One region of the Nocardioides sp. LS1 genome, then DNA from elsewhere that is predicted to be linked to it. Evidence: predicted binding sites of a transcription regulator. Region 1 holds the regulator's gene; each other region holds the start of a gene.
What was found. The regulator LexA, encoded in region 1, represses DNA repair genes until DNA is damaged. The targets are predictions, from matches to a motif close to TCGAACANNTGTTCGA.
Positions count from the first base shown of each region.

Region 1 (7,161 bases):
CACGGTGCGCGGCCTCGGCCTCGAGCTCGGGTTCGTGGACGTGAAGGTCGCCGCGCTCGACGAGGTCTGGTCGGGGCTGAAGTTCGTGCGGCGGGTGGCGGACCGGTAGGTCCGGCGTGAGCCGGGGATGCAGCGAGGGCGGGACTCGATGAGTCCCGCCCTCGTCTTCCCCTGCTCCGTCAGCCGGGGTCGAGGCGGCTGACGAAAGTCTGTGTGCGTCAGTCGACGATCGGCACGCGCAGGCGCTGGCCGGCGGCGACGAGCGCGGAGTCGAGGGCGTTGAGGTCCTCGATCTGGGCGATCATGGCGCGGACGTCACCATCGGGGGCGAGGTCGGAGGCGATGTCCCAGAGGGTGTCGCCGGTGCCGACCATGACCACCCGGGTCGAGGTGGGGGCGCCGGGGTGCTCGGTGGCGGCGGAGCGGGCTCCGCCGAGCAGGGCACCGACGGTGAGCACGACGAGCAGCGCCGCCAGGAGCACCACGGTGCGGCCGCGGCGGGTCAGCCGGACCTCGCCGGAGCGGGGACGCGCCGGGGCGAACGTGGGGTTGATCGTCATGGTGCTCATCGGGACCTCCTGGGGAAGTGGCGGTCAGCCATCGGTGCCTGTCCGTCGAAGAGATGTCTATCGGCGGCCGCCGACAGTCCTGGTCGGGCTGTCTGGTCCACCGATTCGATCAAGCATTCGATCGAACACATGTGCGACGTTAGAGCAGGTGTTCGAACGAGCGCAAGAGGCGCGCCGAACATTTGTTCGAACGGGTACTAGGACCACGCGCCTCCCACCACCACCCCCGGATGGCTCGGACGGGGCATGCCCGAGCCCCGAGGCCGCGAGTAGAGAGGGAACGACCGCCAGCCCCCTCAACGACAAGGACCCCCGCATGTCGTCTTCACGCACCTCAGCCAGCCCAGCCCGCGGCCGCACGCTCCCCGTGCTGCTCGCGGCCCTCGTCCTGATCGGCGGAGCCAACGTCGCGGCGTACGCCGCCAACGGCCACCCGCTCCTGCTCGGTAGCAGCAACTCGGCCACCAGCCCGACCACCCTGAAGAACACCGGCAACGGACCGGCGCTCGTCCTCAAGAGCAAGGCCAACGCGCCCTCGCTGGCCGTGTCGTCGAAGAAGCGGGTCGCCCGCCTCAACGCCGACCAGGTCGACGGCTTCAACGCCTCCAACCTGCAGTCGCGGGTCTGGAACTACACCGTCCCCTCGACCAGCTCGTCGAGCTCCGCCAGCGTCGCGTTCCCGGGCCTGCCGGCGGGCCGCTACCTCATGAGCTACAGCCTCGTCCTCAACGCGAGCGGGCAGCCCATCTGCTTCAGCCGCGACGCGACGATGACCGCCCTGGGGCTGACCTACGCCGTGCAGAGCAGCGGCTTCTGGACCGCCAGCAACACGATGCTCGTCGACACGACCGCCGGGCCGATCACGCTGGACTGCATCGGGGCCGGCATGTCGCTCTACACGGTCTCCGGCGACGCGGCCTCCACCGTCGCGTTCAGCCGCGTCGACCGGGCCGACGCGGCGACCAGCGCGCGGCACGCACCCCCGGGCGCCCGGCACCAGGGACCGGCCACGCGCCGCTGAACCGACCCGCTCAGGCGCCGGCGGACTTCTTCAGGGCCCGCCGGCCCTGGGCGGCGAACAGGCTGATCCCGCGCGCACTGACCGACGGCGCCAGCGCCGAGGCCCGTACGACGCCCCCGCGCCAGCCGGGCACCGCCCGGATCACTCGGTGGCTGCCGACCAGCGCGACGGCCTCGTCGGCGACCTCGTCGACGGTGAGGATCCGGCCACCGGAGTGGACCAGGAGGTTGCCCAGCCCCCCGGGCGTCTGCGCGTCGAGCATCGCGGTCTTGACCCCGTCGGGGCAGATCGCGTGGACCCGCACGTTCTTGGGCGTCTCGGCGTCGCCCGACATGGTCAGCGAGACGATCGCGGCCTTCGTGGCGGCGTACAGGCTGTAGCCCGGGACCGGCCCGAGTCCCGCGAGCGAGGCGGTGTTGACAACGTCGCCGCCGGCCTCGCCGAACGCCTCGAGCGCGGCGCGCATCCCCCATACGACGCCCATCAGGTTGACGTCGACCAAGCGTCGTACGGCGTCGTCGGAGAGCTCCGACAGCGTGCCGTCGTCGCCGACGCCGGCGTTGTTGAACCACGCGGTCAGGACGCCGTGGCGGGCCGCCTCCGCGACCGCGGCCGCATGCCCGGCGGGGTCGCGCACGTCGTGGGCGATGCCGGCCGCGGCGCCGATCTCGGCGGCCGTGCGGGCCGCGCCCTCGCCGTCGACGTCGGTGACCACGACCCGGTGGCCGCGGGCGACCATCCGCTCCGCGATGCCGCGGCCGATCCCGCGGGCTCCGCCGGTGACGACACAGCTGGTGTGGACAGGCGGTGCAGACATGGGCGAGGAAGGCTGGGCGGCAGGCATGCCGGGAGTCAACCAGATCCGCGAATTCGCCGATCCCGATGTCCCACCCGGCGTACGGTGCCCCGGTGACCCCCGTGCTTGCTGATCCGCGGGTGGCTCCGGTCGAGGACAACCTCATGGAGTTCCTGCGGGTGACGGCCTCCAACCCTTCCTTCGGGACCGAGGGTGCCGCCGACCTCCACACCTGGCACACCACCGTGCCGCACCCCGTCTTCAACGGCATCGCCGGCGCGCGCTTCGCACCCGGCGAGGAGCTGCGCCGCACCCGCGAGGTGCTGGCGGCGTACGTCGGCCGCGGACTCCCCTTCCTGTGGTGGGGCTCCCCCTCCACGATGACGGCCGAGATCGCCGACGTGCTCGTCGCCGCCGGCATGCTGCGCGACGAGACGCCCGGCATGCACCGCGTCCTCGACGGGCCGGTGCCGATGGCGCCGCCCGGACCCGGCGTCCGGATCCACGTCGTGGGCCCGGAGTGCCACGCGGCCACCGCGCGGGTGATGACCGAGGGCTTCGGCTTCCCGGCCGAGCTGGCCGGCCCGATCGTGGAGATGATGGCGCCCTTCGACGCGGCACATCTCCTCACCGTGCTCGCCACGGTCGACGGCCAGCCCGTCGCCTGCGGCACCGCCTGGCTCACCGGCCGCACCGCCGGCCTCTACAACATCACCACGCTCGAGGCCGCGCGCGGCCGCGGGATCGGGTACGCCGTCACCGCGACGCTGCTCGAGATGGCACGTGACCGGGGCTGCACCGAGGCGATCCTGCACGCCACCGAGATGGGCCGGCCGGTCTACGAGCGGCTGGGCTTCGAGGAGGTCTGCCGGATGCCGATGTTCGTGTGGGTGCCCCAGCTCTGACCGCGTCGTGGCGCCCCTCTCCGGCGCGACACGCTGTTCGAACAGATGTTTGAACAGGCGGGCCGACATGGCTACGGTGGGAACACCGGCCCGGGGTGCGTCCCCCGGGCGCACCGCCGTACACCGGAAGGCACCGCCATGGCCACGAAGAAGACGGGCGACGACTCCCCCACCAAGCCTGCCCGGGGTCGAGTCGCCGAGCTGCCCGACGGTCCCCCGGACGCCCACGGCCTGACCCCGCGGCAGCAGCGGGTCCTGGCCCACATCAAGGAAGCCATCGAGAAGCGCGGCTACCCGCCCAGCATGCGCGAGATCGGCGAGGCGGTCGGGCTCACCAGCTCCTCCAGCGTGGCCCACCAGCTCAAGGTGCTCGAGGAGAAGGGCTTCCTCAAGCGCGACCCCAACCGGCCGCGCGCGCTCGAGGTGTTCCTGCCCGAGGTGATGAAGGCACGGCGCTCGATCTCCTCGGCCGACGAGTCGACGTACGACGAGACCGGCGTTGGCGACGCCATGCCCGCAGCCTCCTACGTGCCGATGGTCGGCCGGATCGCCGCCGGCGGTCCGATCCTGGCCGAGGAGCGGGTCGAGGCGCTCTTCCCGCTGCCCCAGGAGCTGGTCGGCGACGGCACCCTCTTCATGCTCGAGGTCGTCGGTGACTCGATGATCGACGCGGCCATCTGCAGCGGCGACTACGTCGTGATCCGCCAGCAGCCGACCGCCAGCAACGGCGAGATCGTGGCCGCGATGATCGACGGCGAGGCCACCGTCAAGACCTTCCAGCGCAAGGACGGCAAGGTCTGGCTGCTGCCCCACAACGACGCCTACGAGCCCATCGACGGCACCCACGCGACGATCCTCGGCAAGGTCACCGCGATCCTGCGTCGGGTCTGATCGGAGGCATGATCGGGGTCCGGTAGCCTTCGGACCGGAAATCCTCACGAACCCCCGAGATAAATCCCGGGAACATTTCGGGGTGATTCCGTATTTTGTTACATGTGGGAACGACTGAGGGTGGGGGTATGTCTGTGACTGCCCTGCGCCGACGCCACCCGCAGATCGTGCGGGGCGTGCTCGAGATCGTCCTCATCCTGGCCCTCTGGGTGGGCTACAGCCTGTCCCGGCTCGTCGCCGACACCGCGATGGGGCCGGCCATGCACCGAGCCCACGAGCTGCTCCGCTTCGAGACCGTGCTCGGCATCCACTGGGAGGTGCCGCTCAACGAGCTGTTCACCAACCACCAGGTGATCGGACTGCTCGGCTCCTACTGGTACGCATCCCTCCACTACGTCGTCACCGCCGCGGTGCTGCTCTGGCTCTACCGGCTCGGCACCCGTGTCTATGCCCCGGCCCGCCGGGCGCTGGTGATCGGCACCCTCCTCGGGCTCGCGGCCTACCTGGTGATGCCGACGGCACCGCCGCGCTTCATCACGGGCTACGTCGACGTCCTCTCCCTGCACGCCTCCGACGGCTGGTGGGCCTCCGACGCCTCCGCGCCGCGCGGGCTCGGCGGGCTGACCAACGAGCTGGCCGCCTTCCCGTCGCTGCACGCCGGCTGGGCCCTGTGGGTCGCCATCTCGCTGCAGCGCCACGCCCGCCACCGGTGGGTCCGCGCCCTCGGCTGGACCTACGCCGTCGGCACCGGCGTCGTCATCATCGGCACCGGCAACCACTGGGTCATCGACGTGCTGGTGGGCTACCTCGTCATCGCCGCCGGCTGGGCCGCTGCCGAGTGGGCGCCGCGGATCCCCGTCCTCCTCTCCGCGCCCGCCGCCCGGCCGATGCCGGCCGCCGCGGCTCCGTTGCCCACCCCGGCCGCCCGCGGCCGTCGCGACTGACACGCGCCACCCCGGGGTGACCTGCGGGTGAACGGACGGTGCTCACACCGTCGATCCGGAACACGCCCGGCGCTGGCTCGTTGGGCCTCTCGTGAGCTCTCCCCGTGACATTGCTTCTGCCCAGCCCCTGACCTCCCGCCCCGTCGGTCGACGTACGGTCCTGGCCACCGGCACCGTCGGGGCCGTCGGCGTGGCCGCGGTCTCCTCGCCGCTGGCGACGGCCGCCCCGGCAGTAGCCGCGTCACGGGCCGCGGGCGACGGCACGGTGTTCGCGCACGGCGTCGCCTCGGGCGACCCGCTGCCCGACGGGGTCGTGCTGTGGACCCGGGTGACGCCGACCGCGGCGAGCACCCCCGGCTCCGGCGCGGGCCCGAAGGTCACGGTCCGCTGGGAGGTGGCGCGCGACGCAGGCTTCCGCGACGTCGTACGCCGTGGCCGCTTCGAGACCGGCCCGAGCCGCGACCACACCGTCAAGGTCGACGTGCGCGGCCTGCGGCCCGCCACGGCCTACCACTACCGCTTCCACCTCGGCGACGCCACGAGCCGGGTCGGCCGCACCCGCACCGCTCCCGCCCACGACGCGACGCCGGACCACCTGCGCTTCGGCGTCGTCTCGTGCGCCAACCTGCAGGCCGGCTGGTTCAGCGCCTACCGCGGGCTCGCGGCGCGCGACGACCTGGACGCGGTGGTGCACCTGGGCGACTACCTCTACGAGTACGGCCCCGGCGAGTACGGCTACGGCCAGTCGGACGAGGACATCCGCACGCACGAGCCCGCGCACGAGATGCTCTCGCTGGCCGACTACCGGCAGCGGCACGCGCAGTACAAGCGCGACCGCGACCTGCAGGACGCGCACGCGAAGTTCGCCTGGATCGTGACCTGGGACGACCACGAGGTCGCCGACAACCAGTGGAAGAACGGCGCGGTCAACCACAACCCCGGCGAGGGCGACTACAAGGCGCGTCGGGCGCGGGCGCACCGGGCGTACGACGAGTGGATGCCCGCGCGGCTCGACGGCACCGCCGCGCTGGGGGACGGCGACCGGCTCTACCGGCGGCTGCGCTTCGGCACGCTGGCCGAGCTGAGCCTGCTCGACCTGCGCACCCACCGCGACCAGCAGGTCGAGACCACCCCCACCCCGGTGCCCAACCCCGACCCGGCGGTCAACGACCCGGCCCGGACGATCACCGGCAACCGGCAGATGCAGTGGCTCAAGGACTCCCTGTCCGGCGACCGGCCGCAGTGGAAGATCATCGGCAACCCGGTGATGATCGCGCCGGTCAACTTCGGGGCCCTTCCCGACCCGATGGTCGACGCGGTGCACCAGGTCACGGGCGAGCCGGCCGCGTCCGACGGGACGCCGTACAACACCGACCAGTGGGACGGCTACACCGCCGACCGCCGGGAGGTCTTCGACCACATCCGCACCCACCAGGTGAAGGACGCGCTCTTCATCACCGGCGACATCCACTCCGGGTGGGCCGCGGAGCTGCCGTACGACGCCTCGACCTACCCCGTCGGCGACTCGGCCGGCGTGGAGTTCGTGTGCACGTCGGTCACGGCCAACAACCTCAAGGACATCACCGGCACGCCGGCCCACACCACCAGCGACGGCGTGGCCGAGACGATCAAGGCCAACAACCGGCACGTGAAGTACCTCAACTGGGACGACCACGGCTTCTCCGTGCTCGACGTGACCGCCCAGCGCGCGCAGATGGACTGGTACGTCATCGGGGACCGCAAGGACCGCAACGCCCCGATCACGTGGTCGGTGTCATGGAGGACCGACACCGGCACCGGCCGCGTGACGGAGGCCACCAAGCCGGTGGGCTTTTAGCCCGGGCCGGAACGGGCACTCTCGGTGTTGACCCCCTCGCGCGGCGCCGCGCAGGGGGCGCATCCCCCACCGAGAGAAGACCATGAGCATCAACGCACACGCCTACAGCGACCCCCACCCAGCCCCTGGCGACGTCCCGGACAGCTCACCGGCGGCGGCTCGACTGCTGGAGATGACCGCCCGGGAGACCGACCAGTG
Region 1 covers NZ_BIFF01000005.1:633,868-641,028, forward strand. The annotation lists gene EJF31_RS17250 (DUF3052 domain-containing protein) at 1-109, shown strand, start outside; gene EJF31_RS17255 (LysM peptidoglycan-binding domain-containing protein) at 219-569, opposite strand; gene EJF31_RS17260 (hypothetical protein) at 886-1,590, shown strand; gene EJF31_RS17265 (SDR family oxidoreductase) at 1,601-2,407, opposite strand; gene EJF31_RS17270 (GNAT family N-acetyltransferase) at 2,500-3,291, shown strand; gene lexA (transcriptional repressor LexA) at 3,430-4,182, shown strand; gene EJF31_RS17280 (phosphatase PAP2 family protein) at 4,311-5,126, shown strand; gene EJF31_RS17285 (alkaline phosphatase) at 5,218-6,963, shown strand; gene EJF31_RS17290 (hypothetical protein) at 7,046-7,161, shown strand, end outside.

Region 2 (7,161 bases), on a different contig from region 1:
AGCGTCGTCGTGGGCTACCTGTCGTCACGGATCGGGGAGGGACTGATCTACGACCTGCGGGTGCAGGTCTTCGCGCACGTGCAGCGCCAGTCGCTCGCGTTCTTCACCCGCACCCAGACCGGCGCGCTGGTCTCGCGCCTCAACAACGACGTGATCGGTGCCCAGCGGGCGTTCACCTCCACCCTGTCCGGCACCGTCTCCAACGCCATCTCGGTCGTGGTCGTGGGCATCGCGATGATCGCGCTGAGCTGGCAGGTCACTCTGCTGTGCCTGCTGCTGTTCCCCGTGCTGTTCCTGTCCTCGCGCTGGGTGGGCAACCGGCTCGCAGGCCTCACGCGTGAGCAGATGGACGGCAACGCCGACATGGGCAACGCGATGACCGAGCGCTTCAACGTGGGCGGCGCGATGCTGCTCAAGCTCTTCGGCCGCCGCGACGACGAGGACGTGAAGTTCGCCTCGAAGGCCGGGCGGGTCCGCGACCTCGGCGTCCAGATCTCCCTGATCCAGCGGGTGTTCGTGGCCGCGATGCTGGCCGTGCCGGCCCTCGCGACCGCGCTGGTGTACGGCGTCGGCGGCCACCTCGCCCTCGACGGCACCCTCACCGTCGGCACCCTGCTCGCGCTCGCGACGTTGCTGGTCCGGCTCCTCGGCCCGCTCCAGGGGCTCTCCAACGTCCGCATCGACGTGATGACCGCGCTGGTGAGCTTCGAGCGGGTCTTCGAGGTGCTCGACCTGCCCTCCCTGATCCAGGAGAAGCCCGACGCCCTCGCCCTGCCGCCGACCGCCTCACGCCTGGAGTTCGACCACGTCGCCTTCACCTACCCCCGCGCCGACGAGATCTCGCTCGCCTCGCTCGAGGGCGTGGCCCGCAAGGAGTCCCGCGACAGCGGTCAGGTCCTGGCCGACATCTCCTTCGTCGCCGAGCCGGGGCAGATGATCGCGCTGGTCGGGCCCTCGGGTGCCGGCAAGACGACGGTCACCCACCTCGTCGCCCGCCTCTACGACGCCGAGCGCGGCGTGGTGCGGGTCGGCGGGCAGGACGTCCGCGACGTCACGCTGCAGTCCCTCGAGGACGCGGTCGGCTACGTCACCCAGGACGCCCACATGTTCCACGACACGATCCGCGCCAACCTGCTCTATGCCCGGCCCGAGGCCGGCGACGAGGAGATCTGGGACGCCCTCGAGGCCGCCCAGATTGCCCCGCTGGTGCGCGGCCTGCCCGACGGCCTCGACACGGTCGTCGGCGACCGCGGCTACCGGCTGTCCGGCGGCGAGCGCCAGCGGCTCGCGATCGCCCGGCTGCTGCTCAAGGCCCCGGCGATCGTCGTCCTGGACGAGGCGACGGCGCACCTCGACAGCGAGTCGGAGGCCGCCGTCCAGCGGGCGCTCGACGCCGCGCTCGAGGGGCGCACGTCACTCGTCATCGCGCACCGGCTCTCGACCGTGCGCAACGCCGACCGGATCCTGGTCCTCGACGGCGGCAGGATCAGCCAGGCCGGCACCCACGCCGAGCTCCTGGCCTCCGGTGGCCTGTACGCCGACCTCTACCGGACGCAGTTCATCCAGGACGCGCCGGCCGAGGCGCTGTAGGGGCCAGCAGACGATCCAGATGGGCGATTCCGGGGAGGCCGTGACCGGCCTAGATTGGGGTCGCCCGGGGACGGCCCTGCACACCTGGAGGTAGTCGTGTCATCACTGAACATCGCCACACCCAACGAGGTCCGGCCGTTCCGGGCCCACGGTCACATGGACGTCGTCACGCTCGACGACTTCACCCTCGGCATGGGCACCTTCGAGCCCGGCTGGCGCTGGTCGGAGGACGTCAAGCCGATCGCCGGGACCGAGTCCTGCCAGGTCCGCCACACCGGCATCTGCGTGTCGGGCCAGATGGTGATCCGCATGGACGACGGCACGGAGAGCACCATCGGCCCCGGTGACGTCGTGCTCATCGAACCCGGCCACGACGCCTGGGTCGTGGGCGACGAGGCCTGCGTGCTCTACGACACCGGCGTCGCCGCCTACGCCAAGGCGTAGGGCCGGACCTCGCCCGCTGGGGCGTCGAACGGCGTGATCGGGACGCTCCAGCCGGCCGGTCCGACGTACTCCCTCGCGGTGAACTCGCCCGCGTAGTAGCCGTTGTGGCGGTGCACGTGCGCGCGCCCAGCGGACGTGCCGGACTCCTGCTCGACGGCGATCCATGCGGCCATGCCGGTCACCTCCCTCCGAGGATCGTTTCCCGGACAGAGGGGCGTCGGGCGTTGAGTGATACGTCGCTCGGGCCTCGACCCGGGGACGTCAGCGTCGGGGGAGGGAACCCCACGTGCCTTGGGCATGCACCAGCACCACGGCGAGCGCTGCGGCCGAGGCCACCATGGCCGCGAACCACAGCAGGCGCGTCCAGCGCCCGGGCACCCCGGTGGCCGGGCGCTGCCCGGGCAGGATGGTGAGGCGGAGCGCCGGGACGAGCCGGCTCAGGAGGTGCAGTCCGGCGGCCCCCACCCACACCGCGAAGAAGCCCTGGTGGAGGGTGATCCAGTCGATGCGGAATCCGAGCACCGTGAGCAGGTCCTGGCGTGCGGACTCCTCGCCCAGCAGGATCAGGAGGACGCCCGTCGCGAGCAGGCCCAGGGTCGAGACCACCACGAGCGGGCCGAGCACCCGGAGCAGGAGCGGCGGTGGGCCGGCCTGGCGGTAGGGCGTCCGGCCCAGGTAGTAGCCCGCCATCTTCCAGCCGGTGCTCGCCGTCTTCATCACCGCTGGCGGCACCAGCAACGCGCCGAGGGCGACGTGCCACGAGATCAGCCCCCGCACGTCGAAGAGGGTCAGCAGCTCTGCGACCGACAGGACGAGCAGCACCAGCCCCGTCCACGCGGTCAGCAGGACGTTGCCGGCCGGCCCTCCCGTCACCGGCAGGACGGGGCTCTCGGTGGCGGTCCGACCGCTCGCCTCGGCGTAGGCGTCCACGAACGCACGCTGGAGCCCGCCGGTCGACTTCTCTGTCGCAGGGTGCATGCGGGCACGTTGGCAGCATTGCCTGTGCGTTTCCTGTGCCCGGGCGCGTCCCGGGCACAGTCCTCGCGTTCATCTGTTCGTGACGCGATCCGCAGTCAGGGTGATCTGGCCGGTGTCGAACTGGTGCTGGAGGCGGACCAGGGCGCGGTCGAGGGAGTCGGGGCTGAGCCAGGCCTGGGCGTCAGACTCGGTGATGTCGTGGGTGCCGGCGGCGTCGACGAGGCGGTGCAGTCCGTGCGGGGTGCGCCACAGGGTCTCGCCGGTTGGGGTGATGGCGACCCGGTAGCCGAGGTGGGTCTTGGCGCGGTGTGCGGTCCGGGAGAGTGGTCGGCCGGTGTGGCTGGTGGTCTGGCCGGGTGGTCCGGTGGGCCGGTAGGGCACCGGATGGTCGAGGTCGACCTTCCTCGAGACGCGCGTGGCGTGGGGGAAGCAGTCGACGGGCTGTCGGAGGTGGATGCGTTCCTTGATCGCCTCGGGGTGCTCGTAGGCGCAGCTCGAGATGAGGTCTTTGAGGTCGATGACTGGCCTGATCACCAGGTTGGTGTGGGCCAGCAGCTCGGTCAGCTGGGCCAGGGCGACCGGGCCGATCCCCTCGACCCGCGCGACACCACTGGCGGCGCCGGTGAGGGCGGCTTCGTGGAGGTGGACGTAGAGCACGGAGTCGGGCCGGAACCGGTCGGGCTTCGCGGACCGTAGGGCGTCGAGGAGGTCGTTGGGGAACGAGAACGCCCGCGGGACCGAGTCGGCTTCCTCAGCCGTGTCGGGGGCGGGGTCGGCGTGTTCGAGGAGGAGCTGGAGGAGCTCGGCGGGGCGGGCGAGCCAGCCGAAGGCCAGGGAGCGCAGCAGGTCGCGCGGCGAGTCGGCGTGCTCGGGGCGGGTGGCGAGGATGTCGGCGACGCGGGCCACGACGGCGTCGACGTAGGCGGCGTCCCCCGCGCTGATGCGGGCGATGACGTGCCGCAGGCCGACCGCGTCGGTCCGCGACAGCGACACGAAGCGGCGGTGGCGGGCTTCCTCGAGGCGCGTGGCGTGCGCGTCGGGGTCGGCCTCGATGATCTTGGCCTCGACCAGGGAGATCACCCGCGCGGGGGACTGGGAGCCGATGGCGCGGGCGACCGCCTGGTCGACCACGTCGACGAGGGCCAGGGGCAGGTCGCGGGTCATGACCGCGACCTTGCGGGCCAGCCAGGGCTCGGCGCGGCCGGCGCGGGTGGCCGTCCAGGTCTGGGGCAGCCGGTGCCGCAGGTCCAGGGCGTCGGCGGCGACCGCGCGGGCGGAGAGGGTGTGGACGCCGCGGGCGACGCCGAGCTCGCACAGCGACAGCTCCCGGACCCGCGGCGTGCCCTCACCACCGAGATCCACCAAACGGTCCGAGCCCGGCGGCAGCGGGACCGAGGGGTCCGGTCGCGGGTCGTCGCGGGGATCGGAGGCATGCAGGTCGCACCAGTGCAGCACCAGCAGCAGGTCCTCGACCTCGGCGCGACGTCGCCGCGCGGCCGCGTCCCCGAGCAGGGCGAGCGTGTCGCCTGCGTCGAGGTCGGTCACCGGGATCTGAGCCATGCCTGATTCTAATCGAACATGTGTGCGAACACAACAGGCTGTAGCGAGTCAAGATTCCTTGCAGGGTCCCAACTGCGAGGCGTTTGTTGACGTCAGTCCCTTCGATACCTTCTGGTCGTGTCGATCTTCAAGCGCCGACGCCCACCCAGGGCGTCGAAGGAGGCAGCCTTGGCGGCGGCGCAGAAGGCCACTGCCCGACTGCGACGGAGCAACGCGAAGGCCAGGCGATACCAGGACGGGAAGCAGCCGAACCCGGTCGACCGGATGACGCCCAACCAGTGGGCCGCCGGCGGGGGCCAGTGACGGCCGTCGGATCGATGACCGTCACCTACGCCGGATGCTCCATCGAGTGTGACCTCACGGCAGGGGCGCCTTGGTCCCGTCGGCTCAGCTGAGCCACCGAACCCGCCCCCAGGGACACGAACGCGGCCAGGCCCGCGAGTACCGACCACTCGCGCTGCCGGTCCTCGCAGGCACGCCTGTCACCCGGTCCGACGTCTGAGTGGATGCCGTTGCCGCCTTCGCTCGTGGCGATGATCCCCGGGCACCTTGCTGTGTCCCCGTCGACGTGCACGGTGGGCGCGGAGGCCAGGAGGAGTGCGGCGCAGACACCGGCTGCGATCGCGATGGCGAGGCAGACGACACGGGTCATGACACGACGATAGTGGGCCTCCCTCGTTCGGACGACGTGTCGAGTTAATGGAAGGCACGGCCGGAGGCCGGTCGGTACTGTGCTCGGCCGTGAGCCCGAACAGTCATGAGTCGACCGACGAGGTGCCGGACATCGGAGCACCGCCACAGCGGCTGACCGTCGACGTCGAGACCCTCCGCCGGCTCGTCGCGGAGCAGTTCCCGCAGTGGTCGGCGCGGCCCGTCGCACCGGTCAGCAAGCCCGGATGGGACAACCGCACGTTCCACCTCGGTGACGACCTGCTCGTCCGACTGCCCAGCGCTGCGGAGTACGCGCTGGCGGTCGAGAAGGAGCACCGCTGGCTCCCCGAGCTGGCGGAGCGGCTGCCCGTCCCGATTCCCGCGCCGCTCGGTCTGGGGGAGCCCGGTGCCGGGTATCCCTTCCCGTGGTCGGTCTACGGATGGCTCCCCGGCGAAGCCGCCGACCGGGCCGCGACCATCGACCCGTCCGGCCTCGCCGAGGACGTGGTCGGCTTTCTCGAGGCCCTCCAGCGCATCGACGCCACGGGTGGCCCACAGCCCGGCGTCCACAACTGGTTCCGCGGCGGGACCCTGCGGACGTTCGACCCGTACGCCCGGGGCTCGCTCGCGAAGCTCGACGGCCACCTCGACGCCGACCTAGCCACGGCCGCCTGGAACGACGCCCTGGCGGCCCGGTGGGACGGGGTGGACGTCTGGTTCCACGGGGACATGGCACCCGGGAACCTCCTGCTCGACGGGGGCAGGCTCACCGCGGTGATCGACTTCGGCACCTGTGGGGTCGGGGATCCCTCCTGCGACCTCGCCATCGCGTGGACCCTCCTGACCCGCCAGGGCAGGCGGCTGTTGCGCGAACGCCTCGACGTCGACGAGCCCACCTGGTCACGGGGTCGCGGATGGGCCCTCTGGAAGACGTTGAGCAACCTCGCCAACGCCGTCGAGGACGGGGACGAGCCCGAGGAGCGCGAGGCGCGGCGGGTCGTCGAGGCGATCCTGGACGACTACCGCGACGCGCACTGACCGGTCGGGGCGTCAGTCCTCCCCGGCCTTGGCCTCCCGCTCGGCGGCGTACGCCCGCTGGTAGGCGGCCCGCACCCTCTGCTTCTGGGCCTGCTTCGCCGCCTTCTTCTGCTTCCGCTCGGCCATCGCCTCGGCGGCCGCGGACGTCTCGCCGCGGAGCAGGGCCCGGCGCTCGTCGTAGAGGAGGTAGAAGAAGCCGAAGACGGCGAGGATGCCGAAGAACCACCACTGCAGGCCGTAGAAGAAGTGCGGGCCGTTGTCGAGCTCGGGGAGCTCGGTGGGCTCGAGGGTGTCGGCGGCAGGCGGGTCCTCGGACTTCAGGTCGACGAAGCCGCCGTAGACGGGGGTGTCGATGGCCTTGCCGATCTCGACGCTCGAGATCGCCCGGGTCGACAGGTCGGTGACGGCCGCGCTGTCGCCCGTCGCGTCCACCCGCACCCAGCCGGTCACGGTCACCTGCCCTGACGGCGGGGCGGGCAGCGTCGAGGTGTCGCCGCCGCGGTTGTCCGACGGGGTCCAGCCGCGGTCCACCAGCAGGGCGGTGCCCGAGGCCGTGACGAGGGGGACCACCACGTCGACGCCGGACTGGCCGTCTCGCGTGGCGTAGCGGAGCACGACGGTGTGGTCGGTGTCGTAGGTCCCGGTGGCAGTGACCAGGCGCCACTCGTCGCGGTCCGACACGCCCGAGCCGGGGCGCAGGACCGAAGCCACGGGGGCGGGCGGCAGGGACTCGTTGCGCTCGACGATCGCGTTGCTGGCCTTGCGGTCCTCGAGGCGGTGGAACTGCCACTCGCCGAGCCACCAGCACGCCCAGGCGATCAGGACGACGGCGACCGCGAACAACAGCCACCGTCGGCTGACCAGGAACAGGAACGATCGCACCCAGCGAGGCTATCCGGG
Region 2 covers NZ_BIFF01000002.1:207,462-214,622, reverse strand. The annotation lists gene EJF31_RS05775 (ABC transporter ATP-binding protein) at 1-1,590, shown strand, start outside; gene EJF31_RS05770 (cupin domain-containing protein) at 1,687-2,034, shown strand; gene EJF31_RS05765 (hypothetical protein) at 2,019-2,207, opposite strand; gene EJF31_RS05760 (hypothetical protein) at 2,296-3,012, opposite strand; gene EJF31_RS05755 (DUF222 domain-containing protein) at 3,082-4,572, opposite strand; gene EJF31_RS05750 (hypothetical protein) at 4,690-4,875, shown strand; gene EJF31_RS05745 (aminoglycoside phosphotransferase family protein) at 5,314-6,261, shown strand; gene EJF31_RS05740 (SURF1 family protein) at 6,274-7,143, opposite strand.
Region 2: EJF31_RS05755 (DUF222 domain-containing protein) is a predicted target of LexA. The motif match lies at 4,585-4,600, and genes of this name have one in related genera.

Region 3 (7,161 bases), on a different contig from region 1:
AGCCCGAACATCAGGTCGAGGCGCTCCTCGCCCAGGCCGCTGGCGCGCAGCTCGGGCAGCTCGCGCAGCGCGGCCCGGGCGTCGCGGGCGCGGATGTGCGGGAAGGCCTTGGCGATCGCATCGGTCTCGCCCGGGGGCATGCCGAGCGCGGCGCCGACGTCGCGGACGGCGTGGCGGACCCGGTAGGTGTCCATCATCGAGACGCAGACGCAGCGCTCACCGCCGTACTGGTCGAGGATCGCGGTGTAGACCTCGAGCCGGCGTGCGGACTCCACGTCGACGTCGATGTCGGGCAGCGCCCGGCGCAGCGGGGAGAGGAAGCGCTCCATGAGCAGGCCGTGGCGGATCGGGTCGACGCCGGAGATGCCGAGCAGGTAGTTGACCAGGCTGCCGGCGCCCGACCCGCGGGCCGCGCACCGCACCCCCATCTCCCGGATCAGGTCGGTGACGTCGCCGACGGTGAGGAAGTAGGAGGCGTAGCCCAGGGTGCGGATCGTCTCGAGCTCGTCGTCGAGCCGCTTCCAGATGCGCTGGCGCGGGGCCGAGCCGTAGCGGTCGCCGATCGCGCCCTCGCAGCGGGCGCGGAGCAGGACGTCGGCGCTCGCCCCTTCCCCGGACAGGGTGAACTCGGGGAAGTGCACCTCGCCCAGGCCCAGGTCGGCCCGTGGGTCCAGGGCGCACCGGTCGGCGACCGCGCGGGTGCGGGCCAGCAGCTGCCGGGCCTCGCGGGCGGGGTCGCCCAGGCCGGCCGTCCGGGCGATCTCCTCGGCGACCTCCTGCATCTGCTTGCCGGACTTGAGGAAGCCCTCGGCGTTGCCGCGGAACGCGTCGGGGCCGATGTGGCGCAGGTCGGCGGAGCCGAGCGCGACCAGCCGGCGGGCCGCGTCGAGGACGTCGATGGTGGGGGCGTCGCGGCGGTCGGCGTAGCGGACCGCGTTGGACAGGATCGTGCCGAGGCCGGCCCGGCGGGCCACGCCGGCCATCCGGGCGGCGTGCGGGGTGGTGCCCGGGCCCCAGCCGCCGCCGGACCGGCTGCCGGGGAGCCGGTGGGAGACCAGCTCGACCAGGAGGTTCTCGGCCGGGACCAGCGCGCGCCAGCGCGCCAGGGCGGCCTCGGCCAGGTCGTCGCGGCGCCGGGTCGCGGCCGCGCCCACCTCCGAGCCCGGACCGAGCAGCACCACCAGCTGCCCCGCGCCCAGCGGCCCGGCGAGCTCGCGGGCGAGCAGGTCGAGGTCGAGGACGGGGGTGCCGCGCTCGCCGGAGAGGTGGGTGGCCGAGACCAGTCGGCACACCGCCGCCCACCCGGCCCGGCCGCCGCCCGGTCCGCCGGCCGCGGCCAGGAAGGTGACCCGGGGCAGCCGCGGGTCGCGGAACGCCCCGCCGCGGACGGGGGTGCGCGTCCGCCGGACGTCCGTTGCCTGGGTCGGGAGGTGGGCGAGGTCGACCCCGAGCACCGGCCGCACTCCCCCGGACAGGCAGGCCTTGGCGAACTTCACCGCGCCGTAGGTGCCGTCGCGGTCGGTGAGCGCCAGGGTGTCCATCTCCTGCTCCACCGCCCGTTCGACGAGCGTGTGCGGGTGCGAGGCTCCGTATTGCAGGGAGTAGCCGGAGGCCACGTGGAGATGGGGGAACGGGTCGGGCACGGGGTGGGACCGCCTCTCAGCCGGCTCGACCCCTGCTGGATGCGTTCGAACAGGTGTTCGAACATGTTCAAAGCCTAGCACCGCTCGCGGGGCGGATCACCCGGCCGGAGCGACCTAGCCGACGGCCCGCGTCACCACCGAGCTCCGCTGGGTCTGGGCGTGGGGCACCAGCCCCAACGAGGACTCCACGACGGCCAGGAACCGGTCGGCGTCGCGGACCAGGTCGTCGGCCTCGCGCTCGCTGACGGCCCGGGTCGAGCCGGCCTCGGCCGCGGCCCGCTTGCCGGCGCCGGCGGCGAAGAACCGGGCCCACTCCTCGAGCTCGGGAGCCACCTCGGCCAGCAGCACCCAGGCGTTCTTCTGGGGGCGGCGCCGCTGGGGCGCCGGATGGGCGCGGGCAGCCAGCAGGGCTGCCGCGGCCCGGAGCGCGGCGACGTGGGCGCAGGCATAGCGGGTCGGCACCTCGCGGGCGCCGATCGCCTCGCTCAGCGACTCCGCCGCCCGGGCGAGGTAGGAGTGGGTGGTCGCGGGCAGGGCGTAGGGATTGGGAGCGTTCATCACGGTCACCTCAGTCCTCACAGCCGACGAGCTGCCAGCAGCCGTCGCTCCAGTCGAAGGAGAGGTCGAAGACCCCACCCCTGTCGGACCCGCGGCCGGCCTCCACCCGCCACAGCTCGCGCTCGACGAGCAGGTCGGCGGCCAGCGCCGTGCCACCGTCGGACCGGGGCTCGTCGGAGCCGATCACCGCCCGGGCCCCCGAGGACTGCCACCACGGTGCCGTCTCCACCCAGTGGGCGAGCACCGCCCGCACCTTCCACAGCCGCCCGTGCCACAGGAACTGCTCGGGGCCCTCCATGCCGGTCACCCAGCCCTTGCGCACCTCGACGGGGTCGTCGTACCGCCTCACCTGGTCGTCCTCTCTCCCACAGCAGGCACCGCACTGCACCGGTCGACCCCCGGACCCGGCAGGGACGGGGGTCGAGGTCGCCCCTGCCGGGTGGCGTTCGAACGCGTGTTCGAACACCATGAACGGTACACCCGGCCACGGACAGTCCGTCAAGGAATGACGAGGACGTGTCCGGACACGTTCTCGGGGACGGCTCAGGAGCGGGTGGAGGGCTCCGTGGAGTGGGTGGCCAGCCAGGCGCCGCGGATGTAGCGGCTGGTGTCGCGGTGCCACATGAAGTAGAGCAGGGCGGCGTCGAGCACGACCGCGACCAGCGAGAGCACCAGGAACAGGGTCGGCGGGCTGGTCCGGAGGCCGGCCAGGGTGGCCACGGCCATGAAGGCGACCAGGGCGGTGAGCGAGAGGCGGGCCCAGTTGTGGCCCTCGCGGAAGAACGCGATCAGCACGCCGGCCAGGCCGGCGAACACGAAGAACAGCACGATCGCGACCGGCACGAACGCCGGCGGCTGGACGGTGGTGCTGAGCTCGTCGCGCCCGGAGGCCCAGGAGTCCACCAGCTCGTCCTTGAAAACGACGGTCAGGACGGCGGTCAGGCCGCTCATGGCGACCTGGGCGAGCAGGACCCGGACCGCGTTGGTCACCGACTGCGGCTGCTGCCGAATCATGCGAACTCCTTCCGGGCGATCCCCCGATCTGCCCCACCAGTCTCGCGCCAGTCTCGCTGCCGGGGGCGCACCCGGTCTCGCTAGGGTCGCAGTATGACCAGCGAGCACCCGACGATCACGCTATTTCGAGACGAGCACCGCCGCCGGGACGGCGCCGGTGAGGTGGTCATTCTGCCCGACTCGGTCCACACGGCCGCACTCGCGGCGCAGGCCCTCGGCTGCGAGGTCGGCGCGATCGCCAACAGCCTGCTCTTCGACGCCGGCGGCGCGCCGGTGCTGATCCTGACCTCCGGCGCCCACCGGGTCGACACGACCGCGGTGGCGGAGCGGATCGGGGTCCCGGCACTCACCCGGGCCACGCCGGAGTTCGTCCGCGAGCACACCGGGCAGGTCATCGGCGGGGTCTCCCCCATCGGCCACCCGGCGCCGGTGCCGACGTACCTCGACCCGTGGCTCCAGCGGTACGACGTGGTGTGGGCCGCCGCAGGTCACCCCGCAGCCGTGTTCTCGACCACCTTCGACGAGCTGCTCGCCCTGACCGGCGCGACCGTGATCGAGGTGGAGTGATGGAGATCTGGCTCAACCCCGCCTGCTCCAAGTGCCGGACCGCGGTCTCCGAGCTGGAGGCGGCCGGCGTGGACTTCACCGTGCGCCGCTACCTCGACGAGCCGCCGACGGCGGCCGAGCTCGGCGAGGTCGTGGCCCGCATGGGGCTCGAGCCCTGGGACGTGGCCCGCGACAAGGAGGCCGCCGAGGAGGGGATCGACCTCCCCCGCGACGCCTCCCGCCGCGACGAGTGGCTGGCCGCGCTGGCCGCCCACCCGCGCGCCATCCAGCGCCCGATCATCACCGCCGCCGACGGCACCACCGTGATCGGCCGGGACGCGGACTCGCTCGACCGCGTCGTGTCCGCGGAGGCCTGAGCGGTGGACTCGCTGCCCCTGGTGTTCTCGAGCGGCTGGGCCAGCGGCGTCAACACCTACCTCGTCGTCCTCGTGCTCGGGATCGGCGACCGGGTCAGCGACTCCCCGCAGATCCCCGACGCGCTGGGCCGGTGGGACGTGCTGGGGGTGGCGTTCTTCCTCTACGCGTTCGAGTTCGTGGCCGACAAGATCCCCTACGTCGACTCGACGTGGGACGTCGTCTCGACCGCGATCCGGCCGACCGCGGGCGCGGTGATCGGCGTGCTGCTGGCGGGGGACGCCGACACGCTGCAGCAGGCCGTCGCGGGCTCGGTCGGCGGCGGCACCGCGCTGGCCTCCCACCTGGTCAAGGCGGGCGGCCGGCTCGCGATCAACTCCTCCCCCGAGCCGGTCACCAACATCACCGCCAGCGTCCTGGAGGACGTCGCGGTGCTGGGCGTGGTCTGGTTCGCCATCGACCACCCGCGGGCCGCGGCCGCCGTCGCCGGGGTGCTGCTCGCCCTCGGGCTGCTGATGCTGTGGTTCGTCGCCAAGCTCGTCCGCCGCGGCTGGCGGCGATGGCAGGCCAGGCGTTCGCGGGTGACCCACTAGGGTCCACCGCATGCGCGTGGTGGTGGTCGGCGGTGGCTTCGGCGGCCTGGCATCGGCGGTGCGGCTGGCCAAGACCGGCCACGAGGTCACGCTCGTGGAGCGCTCGCCGCAGGTGGGCGGCGCGCTCGCCGAGGTGACCTCGGAGGGCTTCGCCTGGGACGCCGGCCCGACGGCCACGGTGATGCCGGCGGTGGTGCGCGACCTGTTCCGCAAGTCCGGTCGCCCCCTGGAGCGCGAGCTGGAGCTGGTGCAGCACGAGGTCGTGCGCGAGCACCGCTTCGACGACGGCACGTCCGTCCGGCTGCCGGGCGGGTCGCGGGCCGCGCAGATCGCGGCGTTCGACGAGCTCGAGCCGGGCCTGGGGCTGCGCTGGGCCGACCACGTGGCGTCGTACGCCGATGACTGGGAGGTGCTGCGCCGCGGCTACTTCGAGCAGCCGTGGACGCCGGACGCGCTCCCCCGCGACGTGGCCTCGCGGCTGGACAGCCGCGAGGTGCTGCACAAGAGGCTGCGCAAGACGTTCAAGGACGAGCGACTGCGACTGGTGGCCGGGCACCCCTTCGTCGCCGAGGGCCACGACCTGCGCAACGTCCCGGCCTGGGCCGGCCTGGTGGCCTACCTGGAGCAGCGCTTCGGCTGCTGGACCGTCGAGGGCGGCATGCCGCGACTCGGTACGGCGCTCGCCGAGCGGCTCGTGACCCGCAAGGTGACCGTGCTGACCGGGACCGACGTGCGCGACATCGTGCTCCGCGGCGGACGGGCCGTGGCCGTCGCGACCGACGCGGGCGAGATCGCGGCCGACGCCATCGTGTGCGCGGTCGACCCGCGGCGACTGCCGGCGCTCGCCCCGCACGTGGTCCGCACGATGCCGGCCATCCCGCCGGTGGTCTCCTACCTCGGGCTCGAGGGCGACGTGCCCGACCTTCCCCACGAGGTCGTGGTGCACGGCGACCCGCTGCTGGTCGTGCGGACGGGCGGCCGCGCCCCCGACGGCTGTGCGGCGTGGACCGTGCACGGGCGCGGGCGCCTGGCCGAGGACCTGCTGCGGGCGCTCGCGCGCGAGGAGATCGACGTACGCAAGAACGTGGTGGTGCGTCTCGACCGCACGCCGCGGCAGCTGGTCGAGGAGTGGGGCGGCTCACCGCACGGTGTGCTGTGGCAGGGCCGCGCGACGGTGCGGCAGCGGCTGGGGCCCACGACGCCGGTGCCCGGCGTCTATGCCGCCGGCGCGCACGCGACCCCGGGCGGAGGGCTGCCCTACGTGGGGCTGTCGGCCGCGCTGGTGGCGCAGGCGATCGGGCCGGCGTGAGTCACTGCCGACGCGTCGCCAGCCGGACACAACCCACTGCTCAGCAGGTGACGTTGAGCGCCGCGAAGATCTCCAGCGTCGCCTTGGAGAAGTTGAGCGTGTAGAAGTGCAGGCCGGGCGCCCCGCCCTCGAGCAGCTCCTCGCACAGCTCGGCGGCGACGGCGATGCCCTCGGCGCGGACCGCGGCGGCGTCGCCGTCGTGGGCGGAGATCCGCTCGACGACCTCGGGCGGCACCTCGGCGCCGATCAGCTCGCCCTGGCGGCGAATGGCGCTGAGGTTCAGGATCGGCATGATCCCCGGCACGATCGGGATGTCGACGCCGCGGTCGCGCACCCGCTCGACGAGGGCGAAGTAGTCCGCGGCCCGGAAGAACATCTGGGTCACCGCGAACTCCGCACCCGCCCGCGCCTTGGCGACCAGCACGTCGGCGTCGTGGTCCAGCGACTCCGCCGAGGGGTGGCCCTCGGGGAAGGCCGCGACGCCGATGCGGAAGTCACCGCGCCGGTGCGCGAGGGCGACCAGCTCGTCGGCGTGGGTCAGGCCACCTGGGGTCGGCGTCCACTCCCCGCGCGGGCCGCCCTCCGGGTCGCCGCGCAGGGCCATGACGTGGTGCACCCCCGCCTCGGCGTAGGTGTCGAGGATGCACTCGAGCTCCTCGCGGGTGTGACCGACGCAGGTGAGGTGCGCCATCGGGGTCAGGGAGGTCTCGTGCGCGATTCGGCTCGTGATCCGCACGGTCGAGTCGCGGGTCGACCCGCCCGCGCCGTACGTCACCGAGACGAACGTCGGCTGGTAGGGCTCCAGCGCTGCGATCGCGCGCCACAGCCGCTCCTCGCCCTCGGCGTCCTTGGGCGGGAAGAACTCGAAGGAGAACGACCGATCCCCGCCCCCGATGAGCTCGGCCATGCTGCGTCCACGTCCGGTTCCCATGGCCGAAAGTCTAGGGACGGGGGCGGGCGGGGACGGGCGTTGTCCACTGACTAGTCTCGTCGGCGTGACGCAGACGGGGAGTGGTTGGGACAGCGCCGGGTTCCGCGAGCGCGTCCAGTCCGCCCTCGACTCCTTCCTCGACGAGCAGGCCGCACGGCTCGCCGCGCTCGGCGACGACGCGGCCCGGCTGAT
Region 3 covers NZ_BIFF01000006.1:197,261-204,421, forward strand. The annotation lists gene EJF31_RS18445 (DNA polymerase III subunit alpha) at 1-1,643, opposite strand, end outside; gene EJF31_RS18450 (SAV_6107 family HEPN domain-containing protein) at 1,758-2,201, opposite strand; gene EJF31_RS18455 (DUF6504 family protein) at 2,212-2,550, opposite strand; gene EJF31_RS18460 (hypothetical protein) at 2,745-3,215, opposite strand; gene EJF31_RS18465 (YbaK/EbsC family protein) at 3,309-3,782, shown strand; gene EJF31_RS18470 (ArsC/Spx/MgsR family protein) at 3,782-4,138, shown strand; gene EJF31_RS18475 (DUF4126 domain-containing protein) at 4,142-4,729, shown strand; gene EJF31_RS18480 (NAD(P)/FAD-dependent oxidoreductase) at 4,740-6,038, shown strand; gene metF (methylenetetrahydrofolate reductase [NAD(P)H]) at 6,079-6,969, opposite strand; gene EJF31_RS18490 (polyprenyl synthetase family protein) at 7,034-7,161, shown strand, end outside.
Region 3: EJF31_RS18455 (DUF6504 family protein) is a predicted target of LexA. The motif match lies at 2,648-2,663, and genes of this name have one in related genera.